2 regions of the Shewanella sp. Pdp11 genome follow, and region 1 is predicted to be linked to the other one. Evidence: riboswitches for the same ligand, from Rfam matches in the RefSeq annotation. Region 1 holds a riboswitch; the other holds the start of a gene.

Evidence for each region. Region 1 has a riboswitch for cobalamin ahead of AYJ58_RS21030 (TonB-dependent receptor). Riboswitches for the same ligand answer to the same signal wherever they lie in the genome.
Region 2: linked by a shared signal. The riboswitch ahead of AYJ58_RS07625 (ABC transporter ATP-binding protein) and the one ahead of AYJ58_RS21030 (TonB-dependent receptor) in region 1 are both predicted to bind cobalamin.

What each region holds. Positions count from the first base shown of each region.
Region 1 covers NZ_CP015194.1:4,783,493-4,789,666, forward strand. Annotated here, with positions in the region: gene AYJ58_RS21015 (HDOD domain-containing protein) at 1-405, opposite strand, end outside; gene AYJ58_RS21025 (hypothetical protein) at 1,084-2,298, shown strand; gene AYJ58_RS21030 (TonB-dependent receptor) at 2,358-4,319, opposite strand; cobalamin riboswitch at 4,429-4,661, opposite strand; gene AYJ58_RS21035 (hypothetical protein) at 4,798-5,466, opposite strand; gene AYJ58_RS21040 (hypothetical protein) at 5,671-6,174, opposite strand, start outside.
Region 2 covers NZ_CP015194.1:1,725,332-1,731,505, forward strand. Annotated here, with positions in the region: gene metH (methionine synthase) at 1-888, opposite strand, end outside; gene AYJ58_RS07620 (histidine phosphatase family protein) at 1,165-1,896, shown strand; cobalamin riboswitch at 2,101-2,266, shown strand; gene AYJ58_RS07625 (ABC transporter ATP-binding protein) at 2,367-3,248, shown strand; gene AYJ58_RS07630 (FecCD family ABC transporter permease) at 3,289-4,374, shown strand; gene cobT (nicotinate-nucleotide--dimethylbenzimidazole phosphoribosyltransferase) at 4,540-5,622, shown strand; gene AYJ58_RS07640 (adenosylcobinamide-GDP ribazoletransferase) at 5,729-6,174, shown strand, end outside.

The DNA.
Region 1 (6,174 bases):
CTCCGCTAAACTGTCCACCGCATCCGTAGCAATATCTTCAGTCAACTTCCAATAACCTTGGACCAACTTTTTATAGGGCTGCGGCAGCTCATCGAGACGCTCTTGCAGATAAAACGTAAAAGCATAGCGATAGATATTCACTTGACCTAAGCGAACTAAAGCTTCTTTCAAGGAGCGAGTCTTAGGGTTAATCACCCCTGATGCCTGTGCGGAATTGCTGCGCATTAGCATGTGCGCCGCCAATGCGGGGTCACTCGAGATGATGTCGATCACGTTACGAATGTCGCCTTCAGCAAGGATCGCTTTTTTGAGTGGTATTAAAATCCCTCGGCGGCCAATCACTTGCTCTTCATTCGCTATGATAGCTCTAACTTGAGTAAAAACCTGTTGCTCAAGATCAGTCATAAGACACTTTGCACCTGTTTATTAACAATAAGATGATTCGGTTACTCTTCACATCATACCCAAAATTTAAAGAATTTCAGTACTAAGTCGCACAATAGCCTAACGAAAAGAATAAAAAATGACTACCTTGTATGTAACATCAAATGGTGAAGCAAATAAGGTGCTGGAGGTGGAGATATAATCCCATGTTTTAAAACAATTTTAACATTTCCATTCTTCAAGTCGTCACGAGCCTGTCCGTCTAATGATTTATCTCTATTTCTACAACGAGGGTAAGCGACACCCATTCGCATTTCATTGCAATATGCCTCTCACTTACAATGACCAATTCAACATCAGTGTTGAAGCATAGCATTCCCGCTACATAGTCGACTTTTAGCTCATTACTACTCATCAATCTAGTACCACAATTTTCAGCAACAATTGTTCTGTAATGAGCATCATTTAGTATCATGGTCATGAGAATCTTGCCAATATAAGATGACTCAATCAAAGGATACAATTGAGCCTCAAACTGATATCAAAGTGGAAATATCTTTATTTGGAATTGGCAAACAAACAATCCATTTGAAAAGAAAAATCAACTTAAGTATCATGGCCCAAACGTAGAGTTTTTTGCTCAAAGCACTGAAATAGTAAGCTGTTTTGACTGTTTCAGATAAAATATCGGAGAGAAACGTGAGATACAGTAAATTTACCATTGCTTTGTTGTGCTTGTGTGCAAGTAACTCGTACGCCTTAGAGTTGATAACTGCAACTGAAAACCAATCAGTAAACCAAATCGAACAAAAGTTTGATATTGATAACTTGTTAATATCTATTAATGACCGCTTATCTAATCATAAGAAAAGTGAATATGATTATGAATCACTATTAACAAACATCAAAAACGAGAAAGAGCATTATAACAAGGCAATATTGGCATTACCCAATGCCATTTTAACAGAAAGTGACCCGAGTAATTACTTCAAAGAAATCGAAACCTTAGTAAAGAACATTGATTCACTTGAAAAGAAATCGGTCGAAGACGAAGTTAAAAACAAAGAAAACTATCAAGATATATTAAAACAGTACGAAATTGTTAATAGTCAACGAACTCAAAGAAGCGCACAACTTTTTGCATTAAAAAAAGAAATAGTTAATCGTATTGTTGCTGAGTTATCCAGTGCTGATAGTGTTAAGTCAATTGACCTAGAAAGCTCTATGACTTGTTCTAAATTTCAATCTATAAATGATTGTTTAAAAGATACCGAAAAGTATACAGTTAAAAATACGATTAATTCAGATCCATTCCTTAGCGATAAAAGTGTACTACTATCATACAAGGTTATTGATGCTAGTATGAATATGAATGGAGAACTGCATTATAGAGTTAACATGACGTTTAAGCCGTCATATAACAACAAAATAGAATCATTACTCAATGAAAAACTGGGCCTTAAGTCCACAGTGATTACCCTAACGAGCAACGTTGATGCAGACTGGTATGTCGATGGTGCAAAGGTTGGTACAGGTAAGAAAATTTATCCCGAAGTTACCTTAGGTAAGCATGGTATTGTCGCATCATACAAAACCATGAAAAAATCAACCATTGAAACAGTAGAAACCAATGCTATTTTTAACTATAAATTTGGCAAGATAGAAGACAAACCCGCTACTGACAATGAAGAGATTAAAAGTATAGCGAATAAGTCAGCTGCAGAGGAGACCAAGTCTAAACAGACTAAGCCTAAATTAACTATGTATGCAAACAAAGAAGACAACACATCGAAAGAAGTTAATAATAAAAATGAGATATCTGCCGATAATAATGATAAAAATAGCTATGAATATTATCTTGGTATTAAACCGCTAAATAAAGAAGAACAAGATAAACAATTTAAGAATAGATAATAGCAAAAGCAGCCTTTATATTCATTTAAAGGCTGCAAAATAGCTTATGTAGTCAGATATTAAAAACGATAACCAAGGGTTAAACGAATATCACGGCCTCGACCAGAGTAATAACTATCCCCCCAATCGCCACCGTAATAACCTGCACTGACATAATCTTTATCGAATACATTATCGATACGCAGGCTGGCAAGCCAAGCATCACGATTGTAGTTCAAGGCTAAATTACCAAGCACGTAACTTGCCAGCTTATCGCCTTCGTTGCCGTTATCGCCTTCAATAAAACGATCACCCGTGTAGATAGCTTCGGCAAACACCTGGAAATGCTCAGCAAAATCCATGCTGACATAACCGCGCCCTGTGTGTTTTGCCACCCAAGACAGCTCTTTGCCATCATTGATACCGTCAGTAAATTCAGCATCGATATAGTTATACTCTAGCCCGAGCTGCAGCGCTTTAGTCACCTGCCAATCCCAATCGGCACTCGCGCCATAACGACGAGAAGCGTCGGCATTGACGTTAGCGCCTTGAAAATCTCCATTTGGAGGTGTCTCCGCGCTAGGATCGAACACGATTTCATCTTCCAAATCGAGACGATATAGGCTCACTCGTAGAGTTTGGCTCGCGAGAGTCCAATCCCAACCCGCTTCGTAGGAGCGGCCCGTCTGCGGCTTTAAGCCAAACACATCTTTAGGGGTATAAGCTTGCTCATCCACTTTGGCAAAACGGAAGTTTTCATCGCCACGTAGATAGAATCTGTGATCTGTATTAGGACGGTAGTTTAGGCCGAACTCGAATGCAGTAGCATCTTCATCTAAATCGATACCACTAGGATAAACTTTGCGATCGACTAACTCGTCGGTCACCCGCGCATATCGCCCACCCACAACATAACTTAGGGTATGACTTAATGGCACAGTGGCTTGTAAGTAAGCACTTTGTGTTTGCTGCACATTACTGCGCGCCATAGTGTCAAAATCAGCCTTACCACGGCTAATGTCTAAACCTGTGACTAGGTTTAGCTCACCTTGACGCGTACTGTAGCTCGCTAACGCTTTAGGGCTAAACATCAACAGTGAGCGTGTATTATGGCTGTTCGCCCCCCAATTAAAAGAAGACACTAAGGTATCGCTGTAATCTAAATCCGCCGCCAGCGCCCAGTTTTGATTGAGCTGATGCTGGTAACCCGTACGCGCCGCAGTGGTCATTTCGTGAGAATATTGCTTCTGGTTCCCAGAGTCACGTGGGTTGTCTTTAAATTGATCTTTAGTAAGCGAGCCAGGATTTTCACGGTCATCGTCGTAATAGCTGGTTTCAACGAAGAACGAGTCTGTGGCCGTTTTATATTGAATGCGGCCAAGAATAGAGCCGGTTTCGTTAGCATTATGTTTGCGATAGTTGTCACCTTGGTTGTAACTACCGGTGAAAAAGTAACGCCAATCTTTGTTGATCGCGCCAGACACATCACCGCGACCTTCATAGGTATCAAAGCTGCCGCCGGATAACTGTACGCTACCGCCGGTATTTTCAGGGGATTTAGTGACAATATTGATCACGCCGCCTACCGCTTGGTCACCATAAAGCACACCCGCACTACCCGATAAAATTTCGATGCGTTCGACTTGGTTAAGCGGAATGGCATTAAGACTAGGAGCTGCGATATCGATATTATTGAGGCGACGACCATCAAGTAAAATCAGCGTGTTATTCACAGCAGTGCTGGCGCTAAAGCCACGCATCGCAAAACTAGTACCGATGTTATTATCTGAAATTTGAATACCACTTTGACCGCGTAAAACCTCAGTCACACTAGTGGCACCGCTCATTTCAATCGCCGCAGCGTCAATCACATTCACATTCGCGGCAATATTTAACGGGGTATTGTCAGAGCGGCCAATCACGACAAGATGCTCGTCGACTTTCGCTGTGCTGGTAGCGTCAGCCGCCATAGCGGGCGCGATAACGGAAAAACTGCAAAGGCTACCGATCAGCAGCGCGATTTTGGTTGGATTTGTTCCCATTTTACCTTTAACTCCTGCAAGGAAAACGGGGCATTAGCGCCACGATACTGTTCATTCAGTAAAAGATACTGACAGTGACTATCGCATTTTGAGATCTGCCCACCGAAATCTCAAAAACACCTTTAGGGCCGGTCTCCGGACTTAGGCTATGTTAATCCGTAAAAATAGAATTAACGCGAGACTGACCTTTAACATTCTGACTATCGGGCTCTGTCTTGAACACACCAATCAAACGCGGTCTTCTCTCACCTTTTACCGTTGCGGGGGCAGTGCCAGAATTTCACTGGCTTCCCGATTATCTCGCGGCTTTCGCACGCAAGCACCTCAGAAGGTTGACTAAAAATTTGATTCATAGGGCACAGCCATCAATAAAACAGCGATACTCCCTTAAGGCTCAGCACATTATAGAGCCTGAGCGCGCGCATTATAGACGTCTATACGGATGAAAGTCCATCAAACTCAAGCGAACGTCTACAGTCTACTTCAAGGAGAATGGGACTAAAGCGGAGATAAAATCTTGGCTATTATCTGCCTGCAGTGGTGGTTTATCGACAGAAAAAACGGCACCTCGCATCGACTTATGCAGTAGATACAAATCTTTATTGCCACTGACAACCGTATAGTAGCCAATTTCCCCTTGAGGAATCGAAGCATAGGCTTTGGGATTCACTTGCGTGGCATTGTGGATATTGGGCATGGCTGTACAGCCTAAAATAGCCCTAAATCCCTCGTGTCCATCAACTTCAGTGTCGCCGAGCTTCTGGTACACCACTTCGCCGTCACAGGTCGATTTATAGGTCTGGGCCATCGCATCTAAAAAACGCTCTGGGCTAATACTCTCGGCCATATCCTTAAAGCCCTGCACGCAAAATAGTGCACTCCACTGGGTTAATGCTTCCTGCTCAGGCACATATTCTGCCATAAACATGCCTGCTTGCTCCTCATGATAAGCCTGCTTCCAGCCCGCAGGCAGATTGAACCCTAATTGCTGACCAAATACCGGCAATACATGGGTATGAGCAGCGCCGCTTTCGCTCCGAGCTATATCTAATGTGGCTTGAACTGGCTCTGAGCCAATTAAGCTGCAGAGTAATAACACACTGGCACCTTGAAACAATCCAATAGGTGAACACAATGCTAATTTCATACTTATCATCCTTGTATCGCACTTATAATTAATACGACATCATGAAATTGAACAGAAAACACCCAGCATTCTAACGAAGAACCTTCGCTGAAAACAGTCAAAAAGTTATATTAACTGCCACTTTAAAAGAAATAATCACTATCACGGCTTGAATAACAGGGAAATATTCCGTTTATCTGCACAGTAACGGTAAAAAGGTTAGTGCTATTCGCTAAATAACCACATTTTTACTTCAGGTTTAGGCCTTTCCTGACTCAGAATCACCAGTCTTTGCTCTGGCGTTTCGCATTGGGCAACAGGGGTAAAATCCAGCGGCTTTATTACCAACGAATCGGCAGGCGGTAGCGGAGATTTGGCAAACATCTCGTTATTCATCGACCAAGAGACCCACTCTCCCTGTTCACTGATCCCGACATACCCCTCACCCGCCTTCGCTAACCAAGTTAATCGTGGAATACGCGCTATGAGCTTCTCAACATTTTCTAGGTTAGCCCTATAACCTACTGGCACGACTTTGCCATCAGGACGGGTAAATACAAATGATGCCGAACCTGGGATGATCTTGCTTCCCTCCTGCCAATACCGATTGAGAATATCTTGAGCATAGTGAAAACCATATAGATAGGCGTAGTCACTATCATCGACCAGGATTTGCGGTACGGCATTGTCACGCAGCAACAAAAATCCCGTGCCAACACTGACAATACT
Region 2 (6,174 bases), 1.9 Mb from region 1:
ATCGTAACCGCCAAACTCGTTCGGCAAACCCGCATTTGGATGCGCCGACACATAACACTCACTGATGCGGGATAATTCTTCGACGTATGGGCGCAGCTCTTTTGGCCCAAGTGCACAGTTAAGGCCGATAGATAAGGGCTTGATATGGCGTAGGGAATTGTAAAAAGCTTCGGTCGTTTGGCCAGTCAGTGTGCGGCCAGAGGCATCGGTAATGGTGCCCGAAATCATGATAGGTAAGAGGTCACTCGAATGCTGACCGAATAAGTCATCGAATACGGATTCAATCGCAAACAGCGCGGCCTTGGCATTTAAGGTATCGAATATGGTCTCGACCATAATGATATCCGCGCCGCCTTCAATCAGTGCCTTAGTGGATTCTTTGTAAGCAGTCACTAACTCATCGAAGCTGACGTTGCGATAGCCTGGGTCGTTCACATCAGGGCTAATTGAACACGTACGGTTAGTGGGGCCTAACACACCGGCGACGTAGCGTGGAATGCCTGTGGCAGCAAAGACTTCATCACAGGCTTCACGGGCGAGGCGTGCGCCGGCTAAGTTAATTTCGGCGGACAGCGACTGCATGTCGTAGTCGGCCATGGCGATGGTGGTGGCGTTAAAGGTGTTGGTTTCAATGATGTCGGCACCGGCGTTTAAGTAGTCGGTGTGAATTTGTTTGATGATGTGGGGTTGCGACAACACCAATAAATCGTTGTTACCTTTGACATCCGTGTGCCAATCTTTAAAGCGCTCGCCGCGATAGTCCTCTTCTTCCAGTTTGTAGCCTTGGATCATAGTGCCCATGGCACCGTCTAAGATCAGAATGCGCTCTGCAAGCTGTTTGCGAATGTCTGCTAATATCTGGCCGGCTTTGGTTGAGGGTATCGTCATAAATAATTACCTTAAATACAGCTAAGTTAAGTCCAAGCATCGACCCTTGTTATGCAAAGAGCATTTTATTCTGGTCTATCGACATTTGTTTTTGGATACTTGTTTTTATAAAATGCTTTTGGACATTTAAACGTATAGACGTCCATAATACGCGACTTATGATTGTCAGGGCAAGATGAAAGTCAAAGGCATTAGAATCTAGGTTCTAGGCTCTAGGCTCTAGGCTTTGGTTCCTAGCACCTAGATTCTAGATCCTAAGATTTTTAAAAGGCATATATGAAACAAGTTCGATTGTTATTGTTGCGCCACGGCGAGTGTGAAGGCGGCGCCATTTTACGCGGCCGTGTGGATGTGCCTCTAAGCGAAAAGGGCTGGCAGCAAATGTCGGCAGCAGTTGAGTCACAGGCCAGCGTGTGTAGCGCGATTTATAGCTCGACCTCACGCCGCTGCGCCGAATTTGCCCAAGCCTTTGCCGCCAAGCTGCATTCGACGGCGGCGCTGGTATCTGAGTCAAGGCCATTGCAGGCGCAGCTTTTATCGGGTTTACAAGAAATCGACTTTGGCGATTGGGACGGTCGTCGGCTCGATGAACTGTATCAACAAGCGGGCGAACATTTAGCGGCCTATTGGCAAAACCCTTGGCAAACACCGCCGCCCAATGGGGAAACTATGGCTAGTTTCGAGTCGCGGGTGAATGGGACGATTGACCAGATACTCGCCGCCGAGTTTAAACGGTTGATTATCGACTCAGATAACGCCGAGCAGGTTACGGGCGCTAGCGTGGGTAAGGGCTTGAGTACGGGTGAGCTGGCTGCCAAGGTATGGGTGGTGACCCACGGCGGGGTGATCCGTCACCTAATGGCGCGCGCCCTTGGGGTTGAACGGGCGGTGGGATTTTTCAGTCAACTCGATTTACCCGTGGCGGCCGTGGTGAGCATTACTGTGCTGCAGGATGAGCACGGCGTTTGTTACTGGCGTTTAGATTGGCCGAGCGGACGCTGCGAGTGATATGCATCGGCCTAAGGTGAAGATTTTTCTTGTCTTACCAGCGTGATTGTCGATTGCCTATTAAGGTAAATATAGGATAATGCGTTTTCCTGGCGTCCCCCTAAGCACGCGGCCTTGCAAGGCTTGCGATAGCGTATCGGATGACGTCACAGAAATAGGTGTTGGGAGTTTTGAGTGGTGCGAGTATGTTCTGTGGCAACGATTGCCAGCTTACACTGCAAAGGCTTGAAATCAATCTCAACATAATAGGGAATCGGGGAGCTGCTTGTCAGTCAGCCCGAACTGTGCCCGCAACTGTGAGTGACTTTTTATATTGTTTTTAATACAAAAAGTGACGAGTCAGGAGACCTGCCTATTTCTGTTATCGCTGCGTGCAGCCTTAGTTCTCGAGCGGGTGACTCGAGGGAGCCGATGACAATGTGCATAACCTTTTTTAATTCAGGTTTGGACTCGCTAGGAGCACCACTTTGGTGAAACTCTCTGCCATCCAAACGAGCCATACCTTGAATGACAGCGACACTCGCCCATCAGCGAGCCAAACGGTCGCGCTTGATGTCAGCCAGCTAAGCTGGTGTATCGATGGCAAAACCATTCTTTCCAATATTAACTTTGCGCTGCCTACCGGGCAGATGCTGGGTTTGATTGGTCCAAACGGTGCGGGTAAGTCTAGCTTGCTGCGCTGTTTATATCGCTTTGTTCGCCCGACTCAGGGCAAAATTACCCTGTTTGATCAAGATATTGAGCGTTTATCGCCCAAGGCGTTTGCTTGCCGAGTTGCCGTAGTGCAGCAAGACACGCCGCACTATTTTGACCTCACCACAGAGCAATTGGTCAGCATGGGCTTAACACCGCATAAGGGCATGTTCGATACCAATTCGAGCTGTGACGGCGAGCGCATAGCCAAGGCTCTAGAGAAAGTCGGCCTGAGCCATAAGATGCATCAACAGTACGAGCACTTATCTGGCGGTGAAAAGCAGCGTGCCTTAATCGCCCGTGCCATAGTGCAGCAGCCGCAGCTATTAATCCTTGATGAGCCAACCAACCACCTCGATGTGCGTTATCAAATCCAAATCCTCGAATTGGTGCGTAGCCTTGGCATCAGCGTGATTGCCTCTATTCACGATCTCAATTTAGCCAGCGCCCTGTGCGACAGTTTGTTGTTGATCCATAACGGTGAAGTCAGCGCTATGGGCACGCCAACTGAAGTATTAACCGAGGCGCGAATTGGCGATGTGTTTGGCGTGTGCGCTAAGGTATCGACCCATCCACAACATAAAAAGCCCTTGATCAGCTACTTTTATGGTTACCATGACTTAACGCACCACATGGCTGAGCGAGGCGAGGGCGGATGATTCAGGGAGTAAATAGCATTTCATCTCACATTTGGGGCGTATGGTGACACCTTTGACGAGACAACAACTGATGCTGGTCGCATTAGGCATAATCACTTTGATAACCCCCATTGCCGCCACAAGTTTTGGCGCGGCGAACATCAGTTTTATCGATGTTATCCAAGTGTTTATCAATAAAATGGCCAACCTCACTCAAGCCAATGGCATGACAGAGCGCATCGTGATGGAGCTCAGGCTGCCGCGTATTTTGCTCGCCTTTGTGGCGGGTGCGGGCTTGTCCTTGGCGGGCAGTGTGCTGCAAACTGTGACCCGCAATCCGCTGGCCGACCCTTATCTGTTTGGTATTAGTTCCGGCGCGTCCTTTGGCGCTGTGGTGATGTTGACGATATTCACAGGCTCTGGATTTTTTGATAATGCGGGCATGGCGGCAAACTCGGGGATTTTTAGTGGCTCGGGTGCCTTGTCGGGTTTGCTTTGGTTTAGCTTGCCCTTCGGCGCTTTTATTGGCGCCAGTTTGTCGGTACTGATAGTGCTGGCCTTGTCTGGCCTTGGGCTCAATAGCCAAGTGGAGCGCATGTTGCTCTCAGGCGTGGCGACCTCTTTTATGTTTGGCGCGTTAACAAGTTTGTTGTTGTATTTCGCCAGTCCGCAGGCGACGGCTTCTGTGTTGTTTTGGAGTTTAGGCAGTTTTGCTAAGGCCAGTTGGTCCTTATTAGTGCTGCCGACACTGGTGATTGGCGCGAGTTTGTTCATTATTTTAGGCATGAAACGGCAGATCATGGCGTTGCAAGCGGGGGATGAAACGGCGCATACCTTAGGGGTGAATGTGCCTAAGTTGCGACTCAATATGCTGTTGCTCTGCTCCTTGATTACCGCGATTTTGGTTGCCACCTGCGGCGGGATTGGCTTTGTCGGTTTGATGATCCCCCACACAGTGCGCATGCTGTTTCCCGGCCGTCAGCCGATTATTTTAACGGCGCTGGTGGGCGGATTATTTATGGTGTGGATTGATGTACTGGCGCGCTGTTTACTTGGCAATCAAGAGTTGCCCGTGGGCATTATCACGGCGGCCATAGGTAGCATGTTCTTTTTGCTGATTTTGCGTAAACGCAGAGTCATGGCGTAAACCTAGAGTCATGCCGTAATCCTAGAGTCATCTAGCAAGCGCAAACTGGCGAGATAATCATCATTTCTGTTGATATCTGCCCCGCGATTGGAAATGCAAAATTGGACATGTTAGTCATAGACGCAGGATGCGTTGTGGTTATTTAAGATTATAAGTGGAGTGTGGATGTCTCAGTCAGCCGTGTCTTTTCAAATCAGCCCAGTTAGCAAAGCGCAGGATCCATTGATCCAGCAGAAAATAGATCTTAAGACTAAGCCGCCCGGCGCCTTAGGTCAGCTCGAATCCTTAGCCTTACAGATTGCCCGCGTGCAAGCGACTGATTTGCAACAAACGGATCAGCCACAAAATACTGTGCTGAAAATCGTTCATCCGACCATGTTAGTGTTTGCGGGTGACCATGGTATTGCCGCTGAAGGCGTGTCGATTGCCCCTAGCGAAGTTACGCGCCAAATGGTGCAAAACTTTGCCCATGGCGGCGCGGCGATTAACGTTTTTTGTCGGCAGGTGGGCTTTAAGCTCGAAGTGATCGATTGCGGCATTTTAACCCCAGTCGAAGGGGTTGAAGGCATTATCGATCAACGTCTTGGCGCGGGCACAGGGGCGATTCATTTAGAGCCCGCAATGGCGCTGGAAACCGTCGATAAAGGCTTTGCGATGGCGCGCGATTTGATTGAGCGTCACCATCAAGCCGGTTGTAACTTAGTCGCCTTTGGCGAAATGGGTATTGCTAATACCTCATCTGCTGCGGCTATTATGGCGGCTATCATGCAACTCGACGTGATTGATTGTGTCGGCCGTGGCACGGGCATTAATAGCGAAACCTTAGAACGTAAACTCATGCTGATTGAACTGGCGTTATTGCTGCATCAAAGCGCCTTAAATGGGCCAAAATCAGTGTTAGCTTGCCTAGGTGGCTTTGAAATTGTGCAGATGACGGGCGCGATGTTAGCTGCCGCCGAGCGCAAAATGCTGGTGGTTGTGGACGGTTTTATCGCGACAGCTGCGGCATTAGTTGCGGTGCAAATCGCCCCTAATGTGCGTGATTATTTGATTTTTGCCCACCAGTCAGACGAGCAAGGCCATCAGCGGATGTTAGAGTTTTTGCAGGCGAAACCTTTATTATCCCTCGGGCTAAGATTAGGCGAAGGCACGGGCGCAGCTTTGGCGTTGCCGCTTATTCAAGCCTCAGTAAATTTTTACAATCAAATGGCGAGTTTTAGTGATGCGGGGATTGAGGCTGTTGTATGATGTGCGCTGCTAAGTCGCTTATTTTACTTATTTAAAATAATAACTTTTTAGCCAACCGTTTTAATCTTAAACCTTGTAGCAAGTGTTAATTCACTAAGGATACTTTATGTCAGAACGCGAAAGCTGGCACAAAGAGATAGATTTATTTTTAGTTGCCATGGGCTATTTTACCCGCATTCCTATGCCTAAGTGGGTCGAAGTCGATAGCGATAAGTTGAATAAGGCCAGCCGTTATTTCGGTCTCGTCGGTCTTTTGGTCGGCCTGTTGAGTGCCATAGTGTTTTGGCTGACGCAAAACTGGCTCCCCGCCGGTGTCTCTGTGCTGTTAGCTATGTTGGTCGGCGTCTTGCTCACGGGCGGATTTCACGAGGATGGCCTAGCCGATACCTTCGACGGTTTTGGCGGTGGTTGGACGGCGGAAGACAAGCTGCGGATCATGAAAGACTCGCGCCTTGGCAGTTATGGTGCACTGGCGTTGATCTTGGCCCTGCTGCTGAAATGGCAGTTGCTAGTTGAGTTAGCACTGTACGATCCTGTGGTGGCTGGTTCTGC